Regions from separate parts of the Stenotrophomonas sp. 82F1 genome, predicted to be linked through region 1. Evidence: riboswitches for the same ligand, from Rfam matches in the RefSeq annotation. Region 1 holds a riboswitch; the other holds the start of a gene.

Region 1 (5,440 bases):
TTCATGCGCCGGCCTTGGGCGATGCCTCCTCGGTGATGATCTCCACCGTGGTGCCGTCTTCCAGTCCGTCGATGCCTTCGATCACCACCTTGTCACCGGCTACCAGGCCGGAACGCACCGCAACGCGACCGTCATCGGCCGGGCCGAGCACCACCGTGCGCCGTTGTGCCTTGTTGTTCTTGTCGATGATGTGCACGTAGCTGCCCTGGCTGCCGAACTGCACGGCGGCATCGGGAACCAGCAGCGCGGGATGCTTACCCAGCTGCAGGCGCACATTGACGAACTGGTTGGGGAACAGCGCCTGATCGGCATTGTCGAACTGCGCGCGCAGCTTCAGCGTGCCGGTGGCGGTATCGATGCGGTTGTCGACGCTGGACAGGGTGCCGCTGGCGAGCTGCCGACGTTCTTCACGGTCCCAGCTCTCCACCGCCAGCGCCGGCTGCGCCTGTACGGCATCGAGCAGCGCGGGAAGCTCTGGTTCGGGCACGGTGAACAGCACGCTGATCGGCGCCGTCTGCGCCAGCGTGACCAGGCCTTCGGTGTCGCTGGCGTGCACCAGGTTGCCTACGTCCAGCCGGCGCAGGCCGACGCGGCCGCTGACCGGGGCGACGATGCGGGTGTACTGCAGCTGCAGTCGCGCTTCGTCCACCGATGCCTGGTCGCTGAGGCGACGCCCCTGCAGTTGCCGCACCTTGCTCTGCTGGTCGCTCAGTTCCTGCGCGGACACGTAGTTCTGGCGCTGCAGTTCGCGGTAGCGTTGCAGCTGGCGCTCGGCATTCTCCAGCTCGGCCAGGTTCTGCTGCTGCGTACCCTGCGCGTGCGCAAGCTTCACCTGGTAGGGGCGGGGATCGATCTGCGCCAGCAGGTCACCGGCCTTGACCTGCTGACCCTCCTGGAAATGCAGGCGCATCAGCTCGCCATCCACGCGGCTGCGCACCACCACGCTGTGCAGCGGGGTGACCGTACCAACCGCCTTCATCCGCAGCACCAGTGGTTCGGCACTGGCGCGGGCGATGCGTACCGGCACTGCCTTGCCGGCACCAGCTTGTTCGCCACCGTCCGCCTCGGCCTGCGGCCACAGCCACCACGCCAGGCCAGCGACAAGGGCAAGGCCGGCAACGACCAACAGCGGGCGGGCACGGCGAAAGCGGGAGTTTTCGGCGACAGACATGGGGCATCCTGCGCCCTGCGCGCACGCAGGGTCATGCGGGCCCGTCGGCACCACGAAGGGCCACGGGCAGCGGGGGAGGGGGATTGTCTGGCGGGGCCGCGGACGCGGCGTGGCTGGATGCCGTCGCGCGTGCGACGGGGCGCCAATGGTAGCGGTTTACGTGGGCCGTCGCCGCGTGACCTTGGTCATGCAGCCCAGCCGGAAATGCCGGCCAGCGGCCGGCAGTACCGTCAAGGGGTCAATGCACTTCGTCGTGGTACACGAACTTCGGCATTTCCCAGCGGTAGTGGATCGCCAGCAGGCGCACCGCGAACCCTCCGCCCAGGCAGCACAGGATCGCCGTGGCATCGGCCACGCCCCAATGCAGCAACAGCAGATACACCGCACCGGTCAGCAGCGAGATGATCGCGTACAGCTCTTTCTGGAAGATCAGCGGCACCTCGTTGCAGAGGATGTCGCGCAGCACGCCGCCGAAGGCGCCAGTGAGCATGCCGGCGATCAGCACGATCGGCAGCGCATGGCCGGCCTCGCGCGCGATCGAGCAGCCGATCAGGGTGAAGGCGATCAGGCCCAGCCCGTCCAGCACCAGGAAGGTGCGGCGGAAGTGATGCATCCAGCGCGCTACCCAGGTGGCGATCAGCGCCGCGCACACGGTGAAGCCCAGGTACTCGGGGTGCTTCACCCAGCCCAGCGGATAGTGACCGAGCAGGATGTCGCGCAGCGAACCGCCACCGAGGGCGGTGACGCAGGCGATCATGACCACCCCGAACAGGTCCATGCGGCGGCGGCCCGCAGACAGGGCACCGGTCATGGCTTCGGCGGAAATGGCGATCAGGTAGATGATGGACAGCAGCATGGGACAGGCTCCGGGCGCGGTGGGGCCGGCCATGCGCGACCACCGCCATTGCCTGCGCAATGACGGGATGACGATGACCGGTGCCGCTCCCGCTGTCCTTTTGCCTGAGAGTTCAGCGGCGTGAGCCGCGTGCCCCTTCGGCGGATCGTCCCGGGCATGCCCGGTGACCTCTCTCCAGCTCGGCGAGTCGAATGCATGGTTGGTGGGATTCCAGCCCACCGGCCTGAGCGATCATGGGAGCCTGCGCCTTCGGCGGGCGCCAGCGCGGCGCCTCTCTCCTGCATTCGGGCGCCAGTATATCCGCTGCAGTGCAGCACGGCATAATCCGACCATGGTTTCGCCTTCCCGCCCGTGGTTCCTGTACCTGCTCGAATGCCGCGACGGCAGCTATTACGCCGGCATCAGCACCGACGTGCAGGCCCGTTTCGCCGCCCACCAGGCCGGCAAGGGGGCACGCTACACGCGGTCGCGCCCGCCGCTGCGGGTCTTGGCGGTACGTGAATACCCGGACAGGGCAGCGGCCTCACGCGCCGAATGGGAGCTCAAGCAGCAGCCGCGCGAGCGCAAGCTGGCCTGGCTGCAGGCGCCGGCCGAGGCTGTTCTGTAGAGCCGAGCGTGGGCTCGGCTCTACAACATCGCCGGTAGATCCACGCCATGCGTGGATGGGGCGCATCCGGCCATGCCATGATCGCCCAGCCCTCAGCGCTGGAGACCCGGATGTCCACCGTTGCCCTGTTGTTCGCGCTTTCCGCAGCGGCAAGCCGCGCTGCCGATGCCACCACCATCGCCGCCATCGAAGCGACCTGCCACGACTACGTCGACGGACAGCTGGAAGCCGACCCGCAGCGCGTCGCCCGTTCCCTGCACCCGGACCTGGCCAAGCGCGCGGTACTCGGTGATACGCCCGACGAACGCCTCGGCCTGCGCCGGATGTCGAAGGAAGAACTGGTTGCGTTGACGAAACAGGGCGCGTTGAAGACCCCGAAGGATCAATGGGATCGCCGCTGCACGGTACTGGACGTGACCGGCAATGCGGCGTCGGTGCGGCTGGAAACGCCGTGGTTCGTCGACTACTTCCACATGGGCCGCTTCGACCAGCGCTGGGTCATCGTCAACGCGCTGTGGTACCCGAAGCCGAAGTAGAGCCACGCCACGCGTGGCTACGCTCCATGCAGCCTGCACAGCAATTCATCCACGCATGGCGTGGATCTACTGTGTCGGTCGAGGACGCGCCCGCGGCACTACCTATCGCGAAGATTTCTGCCGGACATGAGCGGGCGCCCAGCGGCCCGATGGAGCAGTAGAGCCACGCCACGCGTGGCTACGCTCCATGCAGCCTGCACAGCAATTCATCCACGCATGGCGTGGATCTACTGTGTCGGTCGAGAGGTCACCCACGGCAGTACCTACCGCTTCGGTCGCCGGTCGTCCTGGTCATCACCGAAGATGATGCGCGCGCTGCGCTGGTAGCTCCAGTACGCCACCGCCCAGTTCAACAGCACCACGACGCGGTTGCGGAAGCCGATCAGGAAGAACACGTGCGCGGCCAGCCAGAACCACCAGGCCAGCACACCGGACAGCTGCAGCTTGCCCAGGTGCACGATCGCAGCCATGCGGCCGATGGTGGCCAGGTTGCCGAAGTCGGCGTACTTGAACGGCCCCGGCGCGGGCTTGTCGTGCAGGCGTGCGCGAAGCGTTTCCGCCACGTGCTTGCCCATCTGCTTGGCGGCCGGGGCCACGCCCGGTACCGGCTTGCCGTTGGCCTGGCTCAGCGCGGCCAGGTCGCCGGCCACGAACAAGTCGGGATGGCCGGGCAGGGTCAGGTCGGGCTGCACCGGCACGCGTCCGGCGCGGTCCAGCGGCACGTCCAGCGTGCGCGCCAATGGCGAGGCGGCCACGCCGGCGGCCCAGACCACGGTGCGTGCGGGCACGAACTGATCGCCCAGTTTGAAGCCCTGTCCATCGATGTGGCTGACCGGCGTGCCGGTCATCACTTCCACGCCCAGCTTTTCCAGCTGCCGGCGTGCCTTCAGCGAAAGCACTTCAGGGAAGGTCGACAACACGCGCGGACCGGCCTCGACCAGCCGCACCTTGGCGCTGGCCGGATCGATGTGGCGGAATTCATTGCGCAGCGTATGCCGGGCGATTTCAGCGAGGGTGCCAGCCAGCTCGACGCCGGTCGGACCACCACCCACCACCGCAAAGCTCAGCCATGCGGCTTTCTTTGCCGGGTCCGGCTCGGCCTCGGCGCGTTCGAACGCCAGCAGCAGCTTGCGGCGAAGGGCGATGGCATCGTCCAGTGTCTTCAGGCCAGGCGCATCGTCGGCCCATTCGTCATGGCCGAAGTAGGCGTGGGTGGCGCCGGTGGCCAGCAGCAGGCTGTCGTAGTCCAGCGTGCTGCCGTCGGCCATGCGCACCTGGCGGGCTTCCTTGTCGATGGCCACCACTTCGCCCAGCCGCACCTCCACGTTGCGCTGGTGGCCAAGGATGTGGCGCAGCGGTGCGGCGATATCCGGCGCAGACAGTCCCGCGGTGGCCACCTGGTACAGCAGCGGCTGGAACAGGTGGTGGTTGCGACGGTCGACCAGGGTGATGCGTATGCGTTCGCGGGCCAGCGCACGGGTGGCCCACAGGCCGGCGAAACCGCCGCCGACAACGACCAGGTGGGGGACGCGATCACGACTCATCGACTCACTCCAGGGGGGCATGGGGGAAGTGCCTGGCATCTTCGCATGGCCGGTCCTTGTCACGTCAGCGTGCATCCGGATCGGCGATACTCGGGTTCAGGCAACTGCCCGTGAGGAGTCCATGAGCGAACCGGAAAAGCGCATCGCCCTGTTGATCGACGCCGACAATGCGCCGGCCTCGAAGATCGACGAGGTCCTGGCCGAAGTCGCCCGCTATGGCGTGGCCAACGTGCGCCGTGCCTATGGCAACTGGAAGAGCCCACGGTTGAAAGGGTGGGAGGCGGTGCTGCACGAATACGCGATCCGGCCGATCCAGCAGTTTGCCTACAGCAAGGGCAAGAACGCGTCGGACATGGCGATGGTGATCGACGCGATGGATCTGCTGTACGCGCGCAACCTCGATGGCTTCGCGATCGTGTCCAGCGATGCCGACTTCACCCCGATGGTGATGCGCCTGCTGACCGACGGCGTGAAGGTCTATGGCTTCGGCGAAAAGAAAACCCCGGAACCCTTCGTCAACGCATGCTCGAAGTTCACCTATCTGGAAGCGTTGGGCCAGACCCATGCCAGCGTGCAGGATGTGGAGCTGGCATCGAACGAACCATCATCGAATGAACAGGCGCCCAGCGAACAGGCGGGCAGCGACGATGCGCGCCCGCGCAAGAGCGGCGCGGAAATGCGCAGCGATACACGTCTGGTGAAGATGTTGCGGCGTGCGGTGTCCTC
Region 2 (5,440 bases), on a different contig from region 1:
GTCGCTGGCCGCGCATGGGCTCGGCTCTACAGCAGGCATACATCGGCCGTGCCATCCTGATCGCGTGGGCCATCACCGGCCCGACGAACGGGAGCACCGCATGTTGCGCAGCCGTCCCTTCCTGATGTTCACCGGCCAGGCCGAAGCCGCGCTGGCCCTCTACGCCGAAGCCTTCGCCGAATTCCGCCTGCTGGCCCTGCAGCGCCATCCGGACGGGGCGGGTGCGGGCGTACCCGGTCAGGTCCGCCAGGCCATTTTCCTGCTCGGCGGCACCCACTACCTGTGCTTCGACAGCCTGGATGTGCACGACTTCACGTTCACGCCTTCGATGTCGCTGTTCGTGGAATGTGCGGGTGTCGAATCGTTCGAACGTGCCGCGCGCGTGCTGGGCGACGGCGGGCATTGGCTGATGCCGGTGGGCGACTACGAGTTCAGCAGCCGCTACGGCTGGGTGCAGGACCGTTTCGGCGTGTCGTGGCAGTTGAGCCTGGGGCAGGTGCCGGATCCGTGATGGCAAAGCATCCACGCATGGCGTGGATCTACTACCTGCCATGGCGCACTCTCCAGTAGATCCACGCCATGCGTGGATGGAAACGAAAACGGCCCGCTTGCGCGGGCCGTTCTGTTACCGATGCCGCGAAGGCTTACGCCTCGACTTCATCGTCCTTGTAGGCATCGACCGGGATGCAGGCGCACATCACGTTCTTGTCGCCGTACACGTTGTCGACGCGGGCCACCGGCGGCCAGTACTTCTGCAGCTTCAGGCTCGGCAGCGGGAAGGCGGCCAGTTCACGCGGGTAGGCGTGGGTCCATTCGCTGGCGGTCACTGCCGTGGCCGTGTGCGGCGCGTTCTTCAGCGGGTTGTCCTCGCGGTCCAGGCGGCCGTCTTCGATCGCGGTGATCTCTTCGCGGATCTGGATCATCGCGTCGATGAAGCGGTCCAGCTCGTGCAGCGATTCGCTTTCGGTCGGCTCGACCATCAGCGTGCCGGCCACCGGGAAGCTCAGGGTCGGGGCATGGAAGCCGAAGTCGATCAGGCGCTTGGCCACGTCTTCGGCACCGATGCCGCTGGTCTTCTCCAGCGGACGCACGTCGAGGATGCACTCGTGCGCGACCAGGCCGTTGCGGCCGGTGTACAGGGTCTTGAAGTGCGGGGCCAGGCGCTTGGCGATGTAGTTGGCGTTGAGCTGGGCGACCTGGGTGGCCTTGCGCAGGCCTTCGGTGCCCATCATCGCGATGTACATCCAGCTGATCGGCAGGATCGAGGCGCTGCCGAAGCTGGCGGCGCTGACCATACCGACCGGACCGTTGTCACCCAGCTTGCCCGGCAGGAACGGGGCAAGGTGCGACTTGACCGCACACGGGCCAACGCCCGGGCCGCCGCCGCCGTGCGGGATGCAGAAGGTCTTGTGCAGGTTCAGGTGCGAAACATCCGAACCCCACTTGCCCGGCTTGGCCACGCCGACCAGGGCGTTCATGTTGGCACCGTCGGTGTACACCTGGCCGCCATGCTTGTGGATGATCTCGCAGATCTCCACCACCTCTTCCTCGAACACGCCGTGCGTGGACGGGTAGGTCATCATGATCGCGGCCAGGCGGTCGCTGTACTTCTCGGCGTTGAGGCGGATGTCCTCGACGTCGACATTGCCGTTGGCATCGGTCTTGGTGACCACGACCTTCATGCCGCACATCTGTGCCGAGGCCGGGTTGGTGCCGTGCGCCGAATCCGGAATCAGGCAGATGTCACGGTGATCTTCGCCGCGCGAGCGGTGGTAGGCGCGGATCGCCAGCAGGCCGGCGTACTCGCCCTGCGCGCCGGAGTTCGGCTGCAGGCTGACGGCGTCGTAGCCGGTGCACTCGACCAGCATTGCTTCCAGCGAATCGATCAGTTCCTTGTAGCCCAGCGCCTGCTCGGCCGGCACCAGCGGGTGGATCTGCGAGAACTCCGGCCAGGTCACCGGGATCATCTCGGCGGTGGCGTTGAGCTTCATGGTGCACGAGCCCAGCGGGATCATCGTGCGGTCCATCGCCAGGTCCTTGTCGGCCAGCGAACGCAGGTAGCGCAGCAGTTCGTGCTCGCTGTGGTGGGTGTTGAACACCGGGTGGGTCAGGAACGCGGACTGGCGCAGCAGGCCGGCCGGCAGCGCGTCGGCGGTGCTGGCATCCAGTGCGTCCACATCAACGCTGGCACCGAACAGCGCGCCGACAGCGACGATGTCGGCGCGGGTGGTGGTCTCGTCCAGGCTGATGCCCACCGAGCTGCTGTCGATCGCACGCAGGTTGTAGCCGGCCGCACGGGCCTTGGCATGGATCGCGTCGGCGTCGACACCGGTCACGTGCAGCGTGTCGAAGAAGTCGGCGCCGACCTGCACACCGGCGGTGCGCAGCGCGCTGGCCAGGATCGCGGCCAGGCGATGGGTGCGGCGGGCGATGCGGGTCAGGCCTTCCGGACCGTGGTAGACGGCGTACATCGAGGCCATCACCGCCAGCAGCACCTGTGCGGTACAGATGTTGGAGGTGGCCTTCTCGCGGCGGATGTGCTGCTCGCGGGTCTGCAGGGTCAGGCGGTAGGCCGGATTGCCCTGCGCGTCGATCGAGACACCGATCAGACGGCCCGGCATCGAACGCTTGTAGGCGTCACGGCAGGCCATGAACGCCGCATGCGGGCCACCGAAGCCGAACGGCACGCCGAAACGCTGGCTGTTGCCGACCACGATGTCCGCACCCCATTCGCCCGGGGCGGCCAGCAGGGTCAGGGCCAGCAGGTCGGTGGCCACGGCCACCAGCCCGCCGCGCGCGTGCACGGCATCGACCAGCGCCTTGTAGTCGCCGACCTGGCCGAAGGTATCCGGGTACTGCAGCAGCAGGCCGAAGGCTTCCGCTTCCAGCGCTTCGGCCGGGGTGCCCACGCGCAGCACGATGCCCATGGGCTCGGCGCGGGTACGCAGCAGTTCCAGCGTCTGCGGGTGCACGGCATCGTGCACGAAGAAGGTGTCCGACTTCGACTTGGCCGAGCGCTTGGCCAGGGTCATCGCTTCAGCAGCGGCAGTGGCTTCGTCCAGCAGCGAGGCGTTGGCGATTTCCATGCCGGTCAGGTCGGCGCACAGGGTCTGGAAGTTGATCAGCGCTTCCATGCGGCCCTGCGAGATTTCCGCCTGGTACGGGGTGTAGGCGGTGTACCAGGCGGGGTTTTCCAGGATGTTGCGCAGGATCACGTTCGGCGTGTGGGTGCCGTAGTAGCCCTGGCCGATGAAGCTGCGCAGCACGGTGTTCTTGTCGGCGATCGCGCGGATCTTCGCCAGCGCCTGCACTTCGGTGATCGACTCCGGCAGCGCCAGCGGTGCCGGCGACTTGATCTTGGCCGGGACGATGGCATCGGTCATCGCATCCAGCGATGCGTGGCCGATGACGCCGAGCATCTGCGCGATCTCGGCATCGTTGGGGCCGATGTGGCGCTCGACGAACGCCGAATGGTGCTCGAGCTCACGCAGGGAAGGGGTGTTCTGGGACATGGCGAAGGATCCGTCAGGAAAGGGCACACGCACGGGCACAAGCCGCCGGTCGGCGGTCTGCGGGCGCCCCTCTGTCCTTTTGCCTGAGAGTTTAAAAGCGCGGAAAACCGCAGCTTCGTGCCCCTTCGGCGCCGGATCGAACCGGTCTCTCCAGAGTTCTGTTACGGGTGGTATCGGGCCTGAGCGATTACGGGCGTTGCGCCTTCGGCAGCGGTGAACTGCTTCTCCCACCGTGTTGCCCGCCGATTATAGCCTCTTGCCGGCGCCCGACGGTGGCCCGGAGCGGCCTCACAGGCCTGAATGGCCGATGGCCCGGGCGTGCGTTCTGTGCACCCGTGCATGGCGTCGCACGCATTCCCCACCTATGATGGTCGGATTCTCGTATTCATCTGGCGCCGTCCCTGCCGCAGGGGATCGGCGCCCGCCGTGCGTGTCACGCATGGCCCTGCCGGACGCTTGCCCGATGACCGCCGCTGTTGCTCCTTCCACCCGCCGCATGGCCCTGTTGCTCGCTGGTCTGGCCATGTTCGGTCCGTTCTCGATCGACACCATCTTTCCTGCGTTTCCGCAGCTGGCCCAGCGCCTGGCGGTGGACGAGGTGGCTGTGCAGCAGACCATCAGCGTCTACCTGCTGTTCTACGGCCTGATGAGCCTGGCCCACGGCCCGCTGTCCGATGCGTGGGGGCGCAAGCGGGTGATCCTCGGCGGCCTGGTGATCTTCGTCGGCGCCTCGGTGGGCTGCGCGTTGTCCACCGACCTGACCACGCTGCTGGCGTTCCGCGCGCTGCAGGGCCTGTCTGCCGGTGTCGGCATGATCGTCGGCCGCGCGGTGATCCGCGACCTGTACCACGGCCACGACGCGCAGCGGCTGATGAGCCAGGTGTCGATGCTGTTCGGCATCGCCCCGGCCATCGCGCCGATCATCGGCGGCTGGATCCTGCTCAGTGGTGCCGGCTGGCCGCTGATCTTCTGGTTCCTGGTGGTATTCGCGCTGGTGCTGCTGGCGGCCACCGCGCGCTTCCTGCCGGAAACCCATCCGGCGCAGGCACGGGTTGCACTGTCGCCACGCACGTTGATGCGCGACTACGTGCGCATCGGCTTCAACCCGCGTTTCCTGCGCCTGGCGCTTGCCGGCAGCATCGGCTTCGGCGGCATCTTCCTGTACATCTCCTCGGCGCCGGCGATCGTGATGCAGCACCTGCATCTGGGTGAAGGCGGCTTTGCCTGGCTGTTCATTCCCACCATCGGCGGCATGACCACCGGTTCGTTCCTGTCCGGGCGCATGGCCGGGCACAGCACACCGACGCGGCAGGTGGCCCTGGGCTTCACCTTGTGTGCGGTCTCTGCCGTGTTGAACATCGGCTATGTCAGCCTCGCGCCGCAGTTCGCGTTGCCGTGGGCGGTGATGCCGATCTTCCTCGGCGGCATGGGCATGGCGCTGATCTTCCCGATCCTGGCGCTGGCGGTGCTGGACATGTATCCGCTGCAGCGCGGCCTGGCCTCGTCGCTGCAGGCGTTCGTGCAGCTGATGATCAGCACCGTGGTGGCGGGCGTGGTATCGCCACTGCTGCACGACAGCCCGCTGCATCTGGCACTGGGGCAGGCGGCCTTCTTCGCGGCCGGCTTCGTGTTCTGGTACTGGGAGCACCAGCGCGAGCGCGCAGCAGAGGCAGCCGGCACGACGCTTTGAGCGTCGCGCAGGGGTAGGGCACAGCATCACGCAGCGCCCCCTTGCGACGCTGCGCGCAGGGACTAGGCTGGGGTTTCCAGCAAGCCGGTTCGTGGATGCACGACAGCCAGCCATCCCGATGTCGTCGCATGAGGTATCCCATGGCTGCGCAGCAGACCTACCGCCTGCTCGAGGTGGCGCTGAAGGAGCGCCGCGTTCTTTCTCCTTCCCTGGACCGCATGGTGTTCACCGGCGCAGA

What was found. A riboswitch is a leader RNA that binds a small molecule or an ion and turns the genes downstream of it on or off. The one in region 1 is predicted to bind glycine.
Region 2: another riboswitch for glycine. It lies ahead of gcvP (aminomethyl-transferring glycine dehydrogenase); the one in region 1 lies ahead of AC13GI_RS12335 (trimeric intracellular cation channel family protein).

Annotation. Positions count from the first base shown of each region.
Region 1 covers NZ_JBSPUD010000011.1:21,017-26,456, forward strand. The annotation lists gene AC13GI_RS12325 (multidrug efflux RND transporter permease subunit) at 1-5, opposite strand, end outside; gene AC13GI_RS12330 (MdtA/MuxA family multidrug efflux RND transporter periplasmic adaptor subunit) at 2-1,171, opposite strand; gene AC13GI_RS12335 (trimeric intracellular cation channel family protein) at 1,410-2,027, opposite strand; glycine riboswitch at 2,110-2,215, opposite strand; glycine riboswitch at 2,229-2,318, opposite strand; gene AC13GI_RS12340 (GIY-YIG nuclease family protein) at 2,359-2,634, shown strand; gene AC13GI_RS12345 (nuclear transport factor 2 family protein) at 2,745-3,170, shown strand; gene AC13GI_RS12350 (NAD(P)/FAD-dependent oxidoreductase) at 3,434-4,714, opposite strand; gene AC13GI_RS12355 (NYN domain-containing protein) at 4,836-5,440, shown strand, end outside.
Region 2 covers NZ_JBSPUD010000017.1:13,616-19,055, reverse strand. The annotation lists gene AC13GI_RS15555 (VOC family protein) at 101-511, shown strand; gene gcvP (aminomethyl-transferring glycine dehydrogenase) at 645-3,512, opposite strand; glycine riboswitch at 3,574-3,676, opposite strand; gene AC13GI_RS15545 (multidrug effflux MFS transporter) at 3,976-5,202, shown strand; gene AC13GI_RS15540 (siderophore-interacting protein) at 5,343-5,440, shown strand, end outside.